Regions from separate parts of the Simplicispira sp. GW247-4R2A genome, predicted to be linked through region 1. Evidence: predicted binding sites of a transcription regulator. Region 1 holds the regulator's gene; each other region holds the start of a gene.
What was found. The regulator HrcA, encoded in region 1, represses chaperone genes, less so after heat shock. The targets are predictions, from matches to a motif close to TTAGCACTCNNNNNNNNNGAGTGCTAA.
Positions count from the first base shown of each region.

Region 2: a site for HrcA is predicted at 3,094-3,120, ahead of rpoH (RNA polymerase sigma factor RpoH). Genes of this name have one in related genera too.
Region 3: a site for HrcA is predicted at 2,466-2,492, ahead of AC07ZH_RS09465 (co-chaperone GroES). Genes of this name have one in related genera too.

Region 1 is NZ_JBWKZM010000003.1:53,478-58,172, forward strand. Features, by position in the region: gene AC07ZH_RS03230 (hypothetical protein) at 314-754, shown strand; gene AC07ZH_RS03235 (recombinase family protein) at 751-1,344, shown strand; gene hrcA (heat-inducible transcriptional repressor HrcA) at 1,349-2,359, shown strand; tRNA gene AC07ZH_RS03245 (tRNA-Ile) at 2,410-2,486, shown strand; gene AC07ZH_RS03250 (hypothetical protein) at 3,359-3,529, opposite strand; gene AC07ZH_RS03255 (hypothetical protein) at 3,516-3,728, opposite strand; gene AC07ZH_RS03260 (DUF5681 domain-containing protein) at 3,712-4,137, opposite strand; gene AC07ZH_RS03265 (hypothetical protein) at 4,159-4,587, opposite strand.
Region 2 is NZ_JBWKZM010000040.1:29,845-34,539, forward strand. Features, by position in the region: gene AC07ZH_RS19685 (D-amino acid dehydrogenase) at 1-1,176, opposite strand, end outside; gene AC07ZH_RS19690 (Lrp/AsnC ligand binding domain-containing protein) at 1,307-1,774, shown strand; gene rpoH (RNA polymerase sigma factor RpoH) at 2,128-3,063, opposite strand; gene cutA (divalent-cation tolerance protein CutA) at 3,289-3,621, shown strand; gene ftsY (signal recognition particle-docking protein FtsY) at 3,655-4,695, opposite strand, start outside.
Region 3 is NZ_JBWKZM010000011.1:71,416-76,110, reverse strand. Features, by position in the region: gene AC07ZH_RS09475 (DUF805 domain-containing protein) at 1-278, shown strand, start outside; gene groL (chaperonin GroEL) at 355-2,004, opposite strand; gene AC07ZH_RS09465 (co-chaperone GroES) at 2,089-2,379, opposite strand; gene AC07ZH_RS09460 (methyl-accepting chemotaxis protein) at 2,702-4,345, shown strand; gene AC07ZH_RS09455 (EAL domain-containing protein) at 4,495-4,695, shown strand, end outside.

The sequences.
Region 1 (4,695 bases):
TGTGTTTTTTGTTTCGCCACCTCGGCGCCTTTGTTCGCGTTTTGGGGTATGGGGCATCGCCCCATGTTCAACCTGTCACGCGCCACGTTCCCCACGTCAAGGGGCACCATGTAACCAGCGCGCCTGCCTTTGCTTCCTGCTGCACTTGATTCATTACCGCTTTGTCGTTGCCGTCGAACATGCTCCGGCCAATGCCGCGAAGCGCTGCGCTTGAACTTCAGCCGGCCTTTGCTCGCCGCCATAAAAAACCGGTATTCATGGCCTCCGCTGCGTTCCTGGTGTGACAATTCCTCACGAATTGAGAGGCGAGAAAATGACCATGGAACGAAACAGATTCCCTCGTGAAGATACCTTTTTTGCCGACATAGGCAATATTGCCGCAGGCGTTTTCATCGGTGCCCTGGCCGCAATGTTTGCCTATGAGGGTGTGTCGGCTCTTCGCGCTGAGTACGCGCTGAATCAGCTTGCGCAGCAGGCACAGCAGGCCATGCGTGCTGATCGTGAACGTGTGAGAGTCGAGCAGGAAAACAGGGCTGTGCAGCAGCAGCAACAGCAGGCCCGGGCCCAGGCATTGCAGGATGCCCGCGATTTTGCCCAGACCCTGCAACGGGACCGCGAACAGCGCCGCGTGAATGCTTGGGCCGACTACTACCATCCGTCGCCGCCTTGCTTGGTCGATTCGGCCACCATGGCCTGTGCGAACGCGTACATGGCCGCCCGTAAACGCTTTGATGCACAGTACAAAGATCGGTGACCATCTTCGGTTACGCGCGTGTCTCCACGACTGAACAGAACACTGCTGCGCAGCTTGCCGCGTTCAAGCGTGCGGGCGTTGAAATAATCGTTGAGGAAAAACGCTCGGCCATAAAAGACCGACCACAGCTTGACGCGTTGCTATTGAAAATGCAGCGCGGCGATACGCTGACGGTCTACAAACTAGACCGGCTTGCGCGCTCCGTTGCGCATTTCGTCAAGGTCTTTGATCTGCTGCGCTCCAAGGGCTGCGGCTTCCGCTCGCTCACTGAATCCATCGAAACTGAGACGCCCCAAGGCCGCATGTTCCTGCACATGCTCAGTGCCTTCGCTGAGTTTGAACGCGAGCTAATCCGCGAAAGGTGCCACGCCGGGCAAGTGGCTGCGCGGGCGGCTGGAAAAACATGGGGGAGAAAACGAGCGCTGGATGATGAAACTACAGCGCAAATCGTGGCTGCGTGGCGCTCGGGCTGGTATGACCAGCGAACGCTGGCCGAAATGGCGGGCTGCTCAGTATCCTGCCTGCGGGACCATATACACCGGCATGAGGGTCGGGGCCGATGGTCCAAGAAACTTACGCCAGTAAAATGATTGCATGCTGGATGCGCGCGCCAAGTTGTTGCTCAAAGCGCTGGTCGAGCGCTATATCGAGGATGGACAGCCTGTCGGCTCCAGGACGCTCTCGCGTGCCAGTGGCCTGGAACTCTCGCCCGCCACGATTCGCAACGTCATGGCAGATCTGGAAGAGTTGGGCCTGATCGCCAGCCCGCACACGTCGGCAGGGCGTATCCCGACCGCCAAAGGCTACCGTCTGTTCGTGGACACCATGCTCACCGTGCAGCGCGATCGCATCACCCCGCATTCGCTGGCGGCCGAGCAGCCTCAGAAGGTCATTGCCAACGCGGCCAATCTTCTCTCCAGCCTGTCGCAATTCGTTGGCGTGGTGATGGCTCCGCGCCGCGCGTCGGTATTCAGGCACATCGAGTTTCTTCGTTTGTCGGAGCGCCGCGTGCTGGTGATCCTCGTTTCGCCCGAGGGAGATGTGCAGAACCGGGTGATTTTTGTCCAGAGCGACCTGTCGCAAACGCAGCTCACCGAGGCGGCCAACTACCTCAACAGCCACTACAGCGGGCTGGCCATGGAGCAGGTCCGCGAGAGTCTCAAAACCGAGGTGGCAATGCTGCAAGGGGAAATCGCCGATCTCATGCAGGCGGCGGTGCAGGTTGGGGGAGGCGCTGATGCGCAAGACGAAGTCGTCATCTCCGGCGAACGCAACCTGCTGGCCGTCAGTGATTTTTCCAAGGACATGGGTAACTTGCGGCGCGCCTTTGACATGTTTGAACAAAAAACGCAATTGCTGCGTCTTCTTGATGTGTCCTCCCAGGCCGAGGGCGTGCGCATTTTTATTGGCGGGGAAAGCCAGGTGGTTCCGTTTGAAGAACTGTCGGTGGTGAGTGCACCCTACGAGGTGGATGGGCAAGTGGTGGGCACCCTGGGTGTTATTGGGCCGATGCGCATGCCCTACGACAAGATGATCCAGATTGTTGATATCACCTCACGCTTGGTCTCGAATGCGCTCAGCCATCGAACCGAGAACAAATTCTGAGCCCCTACAATCGCCGATTGGTTTCAGGCGGCTGATTGCCGCACGAACGGGGGCCGTTAGCTCAGTTGGTTAGAGCAGAGGACTCATAATCCTTTGGTCGTAGGTTCAAGTCCTACACGGCCTACCAATACAGATAAGGAAACCCCGCTATTTAAAAGATAGCGGGGTTTTGCTTTTTCCGGGTCATGTAGCCACCATGTAGCCAGCGGTACCGGTTTTTGTACCGTGTAGCCAGCATGTAGCCACCAGCACCAGCCTGAATTTCGGGGCTGTGTGCGTCAAATGGGATGACGGCCTGCCCATGCTGAAAAAAGGTTCCCATTTCGCGGGTGTGCGCGTGAAGGGAACCAGCGGTCCTGAGAAAAGGTCAGTCGTGGCTATGCAAGGGCCCCCGGTCCACTATCCTTTTTTCTGGACGTTTAGAAAAACAAAGGGTCCATGCGGTCCTGATTTCATTGAGCGCCAGGCATTTGATGCCCCTACCCCCGCAACTCGCAGGCGCGTGCGTGACTTGGAGCGCAAAGGGGGTCGCACTTTGGGGGGTACCTTCTTTCGCGCAGGCGCGTGCGTGATGTGGAGCCCGTCTGCGCAAAGTTGCTCTGACGGTCTACGCCTCGCAGGCGCGTACTGTGCGGCATGTCCCAAAGTGGGGTTCTCGACGATTACCGGCTGTAGTCGCTCAGGCGCTGGCAGCCTCGCCCCCAATTTTGGGGAGACGGCCTATCTGGCTGTAGTCGCTCAGGCCGTCAGTTTGGGCAGTTGGGGAAAAGCCGGAAAAGCCCCTGTCCAGGTGCGCGGAAATTGCGCCGGAATCGTTCGGCTATTGTTGCGACATGAGCCGGCCTAGTTCCCCTCTGTCACGGGGAGAATGTCGGTTTAGGTGTTGCGCTTTTCGTTCGGCTATTGCGTCGGAAACTGCGAACTTATCGGGCAACAAAAAGCCCCATTGAAGGGGTTTGCAAGGGGCTTGAGATGGCAATGGCCGGTCTGTTTAGGTGCTCATACGAAAAGCTCCACAGCATCGCGCCAGCGGTACACCTCACGGCCACCACGGCGCAGGCGTTCCAGTTCGTCGGCTGGCGTGTCGTCGGGCACTACCGTGGGCAGTGGCTTCGCATGGTTGTCTGTCGTGCCTTCCAGCGCCAGCAAGCGGCGTTCAAGCGTTGCCATGCTGCACCTCGCACAGTGCAGCCTGTTGCGCCTTAGCAGCGGCGGCCCATTCATCGGGTGGCATCGTTGCGCCGATATGCAGCCAGCCACCCCGCACCCCGGCGGCCTGGGCGGCCTCTACGCTGTCAAACGCGCATGGGCCATGGGTGCGGTGCTGGCGCTGTTCCAGTCGCGCCAGTCGGTCAATCAGTCGCATCATGGCGGCCCTCCAGTGCGGTAATGCGGCGCGCCAGTTCGTCAACTTCGGCCACACGCGCCAGCGTACCAATCGCGCCCAGCAGGGCAGCACCTTGCCCCGGCGCAAGCTCACCAGCGGCCACGGCAGCCAGCACAGCGCGGCCTTGGTCTGTCAGGGCCCCATCGGGCAGAGTTAGCGCCTGCGGCTGTTCTGCGGCCTTCAGCGGGGCAATGGCGCGCTCCAACAAAAGGCGGGCGGCGGCAGTGTCGCCTTCCAATGCCTGCGCCATAAGCTTTGACAGCAATTCAGGCACGCGGTCTGCAATGGCGGCGCGCAGCTTTGCCACTTCACCAGTGCCAGCCGGGCGGCCTTTTGGGTTTCCAGACTGTCCCGGCTTCCACGCAGCGGCGGGCGGTTTTCTTGTTGCCATCGGTGTTCCTTTTCTGCTCAATCAAAGCAATGAAGCCTGGGCGGCGGGTGCGCTGGTGCACTCTGCGGTGGCGGGCGTGGAGTCGGACTCCAATTCTTCAAACTCCGCACACCATTCGCCTGCCAGGTCTTGCAGCGCCTGTAACTGGGTCACTTCATAGCTCAGGTCGGCATGGGCGTGGTCGCTGTGCTTTGCCATCCAATCGGCCAGGGCGTCGATACGGTCGCGCAGGCCCACCATGCGTCGCTGCAAGGTGGCGATGGTCTTTGCGGCCTGGGTGTCGCTGGCAACGACTCTGAAGTGCTCGCACGCCGCGCGCAACTGCCACGGATGCACCAGCACGGTTTGCGGCTCCTCGATTCCGTCTTGCTGGGTCAACATGATGGCGGCGCCGTGTTCGTCTCGCACCCATTCCGCGCTCAGGTGGTGGTGCGTCAATTTGTTGGTCATGGTGCTGTCTTTCAGTGTGCGGTGACGTGCTGGCGATTCAGCAGGCCAGTGAAAAGGTGCGCGGGCTTTGCTGTCAGTCGCTTGTAGCTGCCTTGGTCCATACCCTGC
Region 2 (4,695 bases), on a different contig from region 1:
CTTGCCCGAGCCGCAGGCCATGGTCCATCCAAGGGTTCCGTGCCCGGTATTGAGCAGCAGGTTGGAATACGGCGTGGCGCCGACAATCGGTGTGCTGTCGGGGGTCATGGGGCGCAGACCCGTCCAGAATTCGGCTTTGGGCAAGTCGCCGCCGGGGAACAGGTCGCTCACCACCATCTCCAGCGTGGCGCGCCGACGCGGGTTGAGCGAGAGGTCAAAGCCCGCCAGCTCCGCCATTCCGCCGACGCGGATGCGGTTGTCGAAGCGCGTAACCGCGACCTTGTAGGTCTCGTCCAGTACGGTGGACTGCGGCGCCAGTTCGGGGTTCAGCAATGGAACCGTCAGCGAATAGCCCTTCACCGGGTACACCGGCAGCTTGAGCCCCAGTGGCTCCAAGAAGCCGCGTGAATAGCTGCCAAAGGCCAGCACGTAGCGGTCGGCCGTGAGCACTTCGCCGCCCACCCGCACGCCGGTGATGCGATTGCCTTCGGTGACCAGCCCCTCGACCGTTTGATCGAAGCGGAAATCGACTCCCAGGCCGCGCGCCAGTTTGGCCAGCGCTTGCGTGAACATGTGGCAGTCGCCTGTCTCGTCATTGGGCAGGCGAAGCCCACCGGTCAGGCGCTCGCGTGCCTGTGCCAATGCAGGCTCAACGGTGGTGAGCTGGTCGCGGTCCAGCAATTCGTACGGCACGCCGCATTCCTTCAGCACAGCCACGTCGCGCTGCACGGCATCGAGTTGGGCCTGCGTGCGAAAGAGCTGCAGCGTGCCCTGGCTGCGGTGCTCGTAGGCAATGCCGGTATCCGCACGCAACTGGCGCAGGCACGTGCGGCTGTACTCGGCGACGCGCATCATGCGTTCCTTGTTGATCGCGTAACGATCGGCGGAGCAGTTTTTCAGCATGGCGGCCATCCAGCGCAGCTGGAACAGGCTGCCGTCTGGGCGGATGGACAGTGGCGCGTGCTTCTGAAACATCCACTTCATCGCCTTGAACGGAATGCCGGGAGCCGCCCAAGGCGTGGAATAGCCAGGCGAAACCTGACCAGCGTTGGCGAAGCTGGTTTCTTGCGCCACGCTGCTCTGGCGGTCGAGCACCACCACCTCGGCGCCCGAACGGGCCAGGTAATACGCAGTCGTGGTACCGATCACGCCGCCACCGAGAACTATGACTTTCATCGCGCACTCCAAAATCAACAGGATTTATAGGAAGTTTATGGATGGCAGCGCCATAAATTTCACTTAAAAATGTGCCATTGGCCAGAATTTCGGCTGAAATAGAGGGCTGTTTTGTTGCCGGACGCTTCAAATGGCCGAACTCGATCGCATTGACCGGAAAATCCTCGACATCCTCCAGCGCCAGGGGCGTATTTCCATGACCGATCTGGCCGAGCAGATCGGCCTGTCTACGTCGCCGTGTTCCGAGCGGGTGCGGCGCATGGAGCGCGACAAGGTCATCACCGGCTACCACGCCCGCGTGGACCCCGCCGCGCTCGGCAAAACGCTGCTGGTGTTTGTGGAAATCACGCTGTCGTCCAAGTCGGGTGACGTGTTCGACAAGGTGCGCCAAGAGCTTTTGCACCTGCCCGAAGTGATGGAATGCCACCTGGTGTCCGGCAGCTTTGACTACCTTGTCAAGGCCCGGCTTGGCGGCATGAACGAATACCGCCATCTGCTCGGCGATATGCTGAAAAAGCTCCCCGTCACGGCCCAGTCCCACAGCTACGTGGTGATGGAGGAGGTAAAGGAGAGCCAGGTCCTGCCGATGGACCGCTGAATGCCGCGGGGCGCTGGGGCGGGCGGCTATTGGGCGGTGGTATGGCGCGTACGAATCACGTTGCCGAGCAACTAAGCATCCGCCTGCACGCGCCGTGCCAGACCTTCGGCGGTGGTGCCGGCGACCTGCCAGTTTTGCTGGAACAGCTTGCTTGAGCGTGCGGCTCGGCCAGCCCAGTGCGGTGCTGGCGTCCGCAGCGCGGGCCAGGGGCAGTACGGCCGCGAGCAGTGCTCCCGCGCCAGAGGTGAGCGCGGCGCGGCGCGAAGGGCATGCAGACATCAAAAGCCCCCACCACATGAAAAAGGCGCGCAACCGGTGAGGGTTGCGCGCCTTCTGATTCAAGTTGGTTGTGCTCAGGCGTACTCGGCCAGGCTTTTCTTCATTTTCTTCATGGCTGCGACTTCGATCTGGCGAATGCGCTCGGCGCTGACGCCGTATTCGGCCGCCAGTTCGTGCAGCGTCATGCCGCCTGAGCCGTCGTCGTTCACGTTCAGCCAGCGCTCTTCTACGATGCGCCGGCTGCGCTCGTCCAGACCAATCAGCGCAGTGGCAATGCCATCGCTTGCCAGGGCGTCGCGCTGGCGCGATTCGATCATGGCGGTGGGCTCGTGCGCGGCGTCCGCCAGGTAGGCGATCGGGCCGAAAGCCTGCTCGCCATCGTCCGATGGCGCCGGGTCGAGCAGCACGTCGCCGCCCGACATGCGGGTTTCCATCTCCATCACCTCTTCGCGTTTCACGTTCAGCTGCGACGCCATCTGGTCGATCTCGCGCTCCGACAAGGTATTGCGGTGCGTGTCGGCGTCTTCTGCGTCGGCCTTGAAACCTTGCTTCATCGAGCGCAGATTGAAGAACAACTTGCGCTGCGCCTTGGTGGTCGCCACCTTGACCATGCGCCAGTTCTTCAGGATGTACTCATGAATTTCGGCCTTGATCCAGTGCATGGCGTAGCTCACCAGGCGCACGCCCTGGTCGGGGTCGAAGCGCTTGACGGCTTTCATCAGCCCCACGTTGCCTTCCTGGATCAGGTCGCCGTGCGGCAGGCCATAGCCCAGGTACTGGCGCGAGATAGACACCACCAGGCGCAGATGCGACAACACCAACCGACCCGCGGCGTCCAGGTCGTTGTTCTCGCGCAGGCTGCGCGCAGCGGCCTGCTCCTCTTCGAGCGTCAGCAACGGCAGACGGTTGGTGGCGGAAATGTAGGCGTCCAGATTCCCCAGTGGCGGCACCAGCGCCCACGGGTTGGCCGGGGCCAGCGCGGTTGTTGCGGATCCAGAGGGGAGTTTCATTTCAGAATTCCTTTCGTCCATGGGCAAATATTAGCACTCTCTTAGAGGGACTGCTAACCGCCAAGTTCCCCAAATTGGTGTGGGACAAAACCGATAGTTGGAATTATGTTAAAAATACAGCCTTCCGCCTGATGGTATTGCGATGACAGCTATAAATACGATAGTGTCGCCCACCCGAATCACTGGCCTTGCGGTGTCAGCCTCGGCCCGCACAAAGAGCCTGGAATGAACCCGATCGACGCCACAGCCGAGTTGTGTGCCGTGACCACCACCGTCGCCAGCGCCGAAGACGCTCGGCGATTGGCGCAGGCGGTACTGGCGCAGCGCCTGGCTGCTTGCGTGCAGGTGGAGGCCGTGGTTTCGCACTACCGCTGGGCGGGCGTGCTGCGGGAAGAAGGCGAGCACCGGCTGGTGTGCAAGACGCTGCCGGCAGCAGTGCCGCAACTGCTGGGTTTGCTGCGCGCCCTGCACCCGTACGACTTGCCCGAACTGGTGGTGCAGAGGCTGCTGGCTACGGTGGAATATGCAGACTGGGTGCGGCGGGAGGTTGCTGCGTAGAGGCTTCCTGGGCCTGCTGTGCCTGCTGGACCTTCAGGTCAGCAGTGCCAGCGCAAACTCGCGCGCGCTGAAGGTCTCCAGGTCTTCGAGCTTCTCGCCTACGCCGATAAAGTACACCGGCAGCGGGCGCTCCTGCGCGATCGCCGCCAGCACGCCGCCCTTGGCGGTGCCGTCGAGCTTGGTGACGATGAGGCCGGTCAGCTGCAGCGCGTCGTCGAACGCGCGCACCTGGGCCAGCGCGTTCTGTCCGGTGTTGCCGTCAATCACCAGCAGCACTTCGTGCGGCGGCTGCCCCATGCCGGCGGCGCCGGGCGCGTTGCCGGCCTTGACGATGGTGCGCTTGATCTTGCGCAGCTCTTCCATCAGGTGCAGCTGGGTGGGTAGGCGCCCGGCCGTGTCGATCAGCACCACATCCTTGCGGCGCGCGCGGCCGGCGGTGACGGCGTCGTAGCTCACGGCGGCGGGGTCGCCGCCTTCCTGGCTGATGATTTCCACCGTGTTGCGGTCGGCCCAGACGCCGAGCTGCTCGCGCGCTGCCGCGCGGAAGGTGTCGGCCGCCGCCAGCAGCACGCTGGCGCCGGCCTGCGCCAGATGGCGCGTGAGCTTGCCGATGGAGGTCGTCTTGCCCGCGCCGTTGACGCCTGCCACCATGATGACCGTCGGCGTGAATTCGCCAATGACCAGGGGTTTCTCCAGCGGGCGCAGCAGTTCGGTGAGCGCATCGACCAGCAGCCCTTTGACGGCGGCGGGGTCGGTGGTGCGGGTGTCCTTCACCCGGCGCTTGAGGTCGGTCAGCAGGCGCTCGGTTGCCTTGACGCCGGTATCGGCCATCAGCAGGGCTTCTTCGAGCTCCTCGTACAGCGCCTCGTCGATGCGGGTTCCCGTAAAGACGGTGGCGATGCTGGCACTGGTTTTGCGCAGGCCGCCGCGCAACCTGTCCATCCAACCCATCCGGGGAGCGGAGGCCGGGGGCGCGGCATGGGGCGATTCAGGCGTTTGGGCGGCCGTAATGGCCGTAATGTGGGGGATTGCACTTTCGGCGAATAGACCGGTGGTCGCTTCGGGCGCGAAGGC
Region 3 (4,695 bases), on a different contig from region 1:
GCCGTGCACCGCGGCCTGAGTTCTGGTGGTTCTTCTTGTTCCAGATACTGGCACTGATGGTCTCGGGCATGCTGGGCGACGTGGCGTACAGCATTCTGGCCTTGCTGTTGCTGCTACCGGCACTGGCTGTGGGCACGCGCCGCCTGCACGACGTGGGGCGGTCGGGCTGGTGGCAACTGCTCACGGTCACTGGTATCGGCTACCTGGTGCTGCTGTATTGGTTCGTCCAGCCCAGCCAGGCAGAGGCCAACGACTACGGCGAGTTTTCGGCCACCTGAACGAAAAAACCCGCAGGCCGTAGGGCCTGCGGGTTTTGTGCAGTGCCGAGGCGGGGCAAGCCCCGCCCTGGGGCCATTACATGCCCATGCCGCCCATACCACCCATGCCGCCCATGTCGGGCATGCCGCCGCCGGCAGAGGATTCGTCCTTCGGCGCTTCGGCGACCATGCATTCGGTCGTCAGCATCAGTGCGGACACCGAAGCGGCGTTCTGCAGTGCGGTGCGGGTGACCTTGGTCGGGTCCAGAATGCCCATCTCGATCATGTCGCCATAGGTGTCGTTGGCGGCGTTGAAGCCGTAGTTGCCCTTGCCACCCAGCACGGCGTTGACCACCACGCTCGGCTCGCCGCCGGCGTTGGCGACGATTTCGCGCAGAGGCGCTTCGATGGCCTTGAGCACCAGCTTGATACCGGCTTCCTGGTCAGCGTTGTCGCCCTTGATCGTGCCGGCAGCCTGCTTGGCACGCAGCAGCGCCACGCCGCCGCCAGCCACAATGCCTTCTTCCACGGCAGCGCGGGTCGCGTGCAGGGCGTCTTCCACGCGGGCCTTCTTTTCCTTCATTTCGACTTCGGTGGCAGCGCCAACCTTGATCACGGCCACGCCGCCGGCCAGCTTGGCCACGCGCTCTTGCAGCTTTTCGCGGTCGTAGTCGCTGGTGGCTTCTTCGATTTGCACGCGCACTTGCTTGACGCGCGCTTCGATGTCGGCAGCCTGGCCTTCGCCGTCGATGATGATGGTGTTTTCCTTGCCCACTTCGACGCGCTTGGCCTGGCCCAGGTCGGTGAGCTGCACTTTTTCAAGCGTCAGGCCGACTTCTTCAGCGATGACCTTGCCGCCCGTCAGGATGGCGATGTCTTCCAGCATGGCCTTGCGGCGGTCGCCAAAGCCAGGGGCCTTGACAGCCACGACCTTCAGGATGCCGCGGATGGTGTTGACCACCAGCGTGGCCAGGGCTTCGCCTTCGACGTCCTCGGCAATGATCAGCAGCGGACGGCCGGCCTTGGCCACGGCTTCCAGCGTGGGCAGCAGGTCGCGGATGTTGCTGATCTTCTTGTCGAACAGCAGCACGAAGGGGTTGTCCAGGATCGCGGCTTGCTTTTCGGGGTTGTTGATGAAGTAGGGCGAGAGGTAGCCGCGGTCGAACTGCATGCCTTCGACGACATCGAGCTCGTTGTCCAGGCTCTTGCCGTCTTCCACGGTGATCACGCCTTCCTTGCCAACCTTGTCCATGGCGTCGGCAATGATCTTGCCGATGGATTCGTCCGAGTTGGCGGAGATGGAGCCGACCTGGGCGATTTCCTTGCTGGTGGTGGTGGCCTTGGAGGCCTTCTTCAGCTCGGCGACCAGGGCCGTGACGGCCTTGTCGATGCCGCGCTTCAGGTCCATCGGGTTCATGCCGGCGGCCACGTACTTCATGCCTTCGCGCACGATGGCCTGGGCCAGCACGGTGGCGGTGGTGGTGCCGTCGCCGGCGTTGTCAGAGGTCTTGGAAGCGACTTCCTTGACCATCTGCGCGCCCATGTTCTGCAGCTTGTCCTTGAGTTCGATTTCCTTGGCGACGGACACACCGTCCTTGGTCACCGTGGGGGCGCCGAACGAGCGCTCGAGCACCACGTTGCGGCCCTTGGGGCCCAGGGTGGTCTTGACCGCGTTGGCCAGAATGTTCACGCCTTCAACCATGCGTGCGCGGGCTTCGCCGCCGAAAACTACGTCTTTTGCTGCCATGTTGGAGCTCCTGAATATGGGTTAAATACGTTCTTAGCGCTTATCTGGTAATCGCTAGTAGCTATCGAATAAATAGCGTTTGAATTACTTCTCGACGACTGCAAACAAGTCGTCTTCCTTCATTACCAGCAGCTCGTCGCCATCGACCTTGACGGTCTGGCCGCTGTACTTGCCGAACAGGACGCGGTCGCCGACCTTGACGCTCATCGCGCCCAGTTCGCCCTTGTCGTTCTTCTTGCCGGGGCCAACCGCCAGCACTTCGCCCTGGTCGGGCTTCTCGGCGGCGTTGTCGGGAATGTAGATGCCCGAAGCGGTCTTGGTTTCGGACTCGACGCGTTTGACGATCACGCGGTCAGCAAGGGGACGAAGGTTCATTGCAGTACTCCTGGTTCAAAAAATGCGCCGTGAAGGCAAAGCGCCTGGCAGGGCAGGCGCTCGGTGATATCAGTCCGTGCAGGTTGCTAGCACTCGCATTGGACGAGTGCTAATGATAAGGGCATTTGGCCTGGTTTCAAGGGTTGGCGCTGTGCGATTGCGATGGCGGCGGCTGGGGAACGCCGCCGCACTTTTGTCGGCACACCACTGAAAACAAACTGACACATTTGCAGCGCACAGTGTGTTGCAGTGCCGCAAATACCGTCTGCGGCGATTCGATGCCCCGCCCATCCGGCGGCCTTTCCCTTTCGCACCTTGTGACATGTCCATCGACGCGCCTTCCTCGCCCACGCCTTCCGCTACCGGCTCCCTGGGGCGCCGCTTGATCTCCGTCTTCCTGGCCGTCCTGGCCCTGAGCCTTGTCGGCGCGGCCATCGGGATCTGGTCGCTCTACCGCATCAACCAGTCGACCGAAGCCATGGTGCAGCGCAGCGTGGCGAACGAACGGCTCGTGGCCGATGCTTACCGGCTGCAGGCGATCAATTCCGAGCGCTACAAGGCGGTCGCCCTGAGTTCCGAACCCGAGGTGGGTGAAATCCTTGGAGCCGACATCGCGCAGACGCAGGGGCAGTACGACACCCTCATCGCGCAGCTTGGGAAGCAGCTCAGCACCGACGACGATGCCCAGCGGCTGGACCATGTGCGCAGCATGGAGGTGGGCTTTCTGCGGGCCCGCACCGAACTGGTTGCCGCACGCGATTCGGGCCTGACTTCGCGTATCAACAAGGTCTACGCCGAGCGCTTCCTGCCCTCTTCTCGGGCCCTTCTGCAGGCCTTGGACGAACTTACCCACTCACAGCGCCAAGCGATCGATTTGGCGGCATTGCGCGTGGCGGAGCTGAGCAAAGTCGCACGCCTGTCGCTGCTGGCCTTCGGTGGACTGTCGCTGGTGCTGGGCACGCTGCTGGCGCTGTGGCTGGTGCGCAGCATCACGCGGCCCATCGCCCTGGCCAGCGCCACGGCCGACCGCGTCGCGGGCCTGGACTTGCGCCACGATATCGTCGGCCACGCGCGCGACGAGACGGGCCACATGCTCGGATCGCTCGCCACGATGCAGGGAGCGCTGCGCACCCTGGTGCAGCAGGTGAGCGCCTCCGTGCAGAGCGTTCGCATGGCGTCCGCGGAAATCGCCAACGGCAACGCGGATCTGTCCAGCCGCACGGAACAGACCGCCGCCCGCCTGCAGGAGACCACCTCGTCGCTGGAGTACGTCACGCGCAAGGTGCAGGAGTCGGCCGACACTGCACAGCGCACAGAGGCACTGGCCGTGCAAGCCGCCAGCGTAGCCCAGCAAGGCAGCGGCGTGGTCACGCGCGTGGTGTCCACCATGCAGCAGATCTCCCGCAGCTCGCAAAAGATTGCCGACATTACCGGGGTGATCGACTCGATTGCGTTCCAGACCAATCTCCTCGCGCTGAACGCAGCGATTGAGGCGGCGCATGCCGGTGAGCAGGGGCGGGGTTTTGCCGTGGTGGCCAGCGAAGTGCGCCGCCTGGCGAACCGCTCAGCGGAAGCGGCGCGCCAGATCAAGACGCTCATCATGGAATCGGTGCAGCAGGTGGATGCCGGCACCAGTCTGGCGGGCGATGCCGGCCACACCATGGAGCGGGTGGTCGCGTCGATCACGCACGCGGCCGAAGCCATGGCCGAGATCAAGGCCACCAACCAGGCGCAGAACCAGGACATCGCCGCCATCCACGCGACCATGTCGCATCTGGACCAGATGACGCAGCAGAACGCCGCGCTGGTGGAGCAATCCGCCGCGGCGGCCGAGAGCCTGCTCGGCCAGGCGCACGACCTGTCGGCGCTGGTCGGCCGCTTTGTGCTGCCCAAGCCGGCAGAGCACGCGCCCGTGAGGCTGCCGCCGGCTGGGCGACGCGCGCTGCTGGTCGGCGCCGGTGCTTAGAACGCAAACAGGCTCTTATGCTGAACCAATACCGCCAAACCAACGCATGGGCGCCTGAACAGGCGATTGCGGGACCGTGGGTCAGAGATCGGCCCGCGCATCCTTCCCCTGTGAGCGGACCTGTGCCATCGGCTCCTGGGTCTCACACCATGTCCATCTCCCGTCTGCTCGACGAAAACACGCTGCGGGCCCACTACCAGCCCATTGCCCGGCTGGACAACGGAGCGGTTGTGGCCCATGAGAGCCTGATCCGTCTGCCTGCGGGCCATGCCATACGCAACCCGGACGAACTGTTTCATGCTGCTCGAGAGCAAGGGCTGCTGGTACGCCTTGAACAAGCCTGCCTTGAC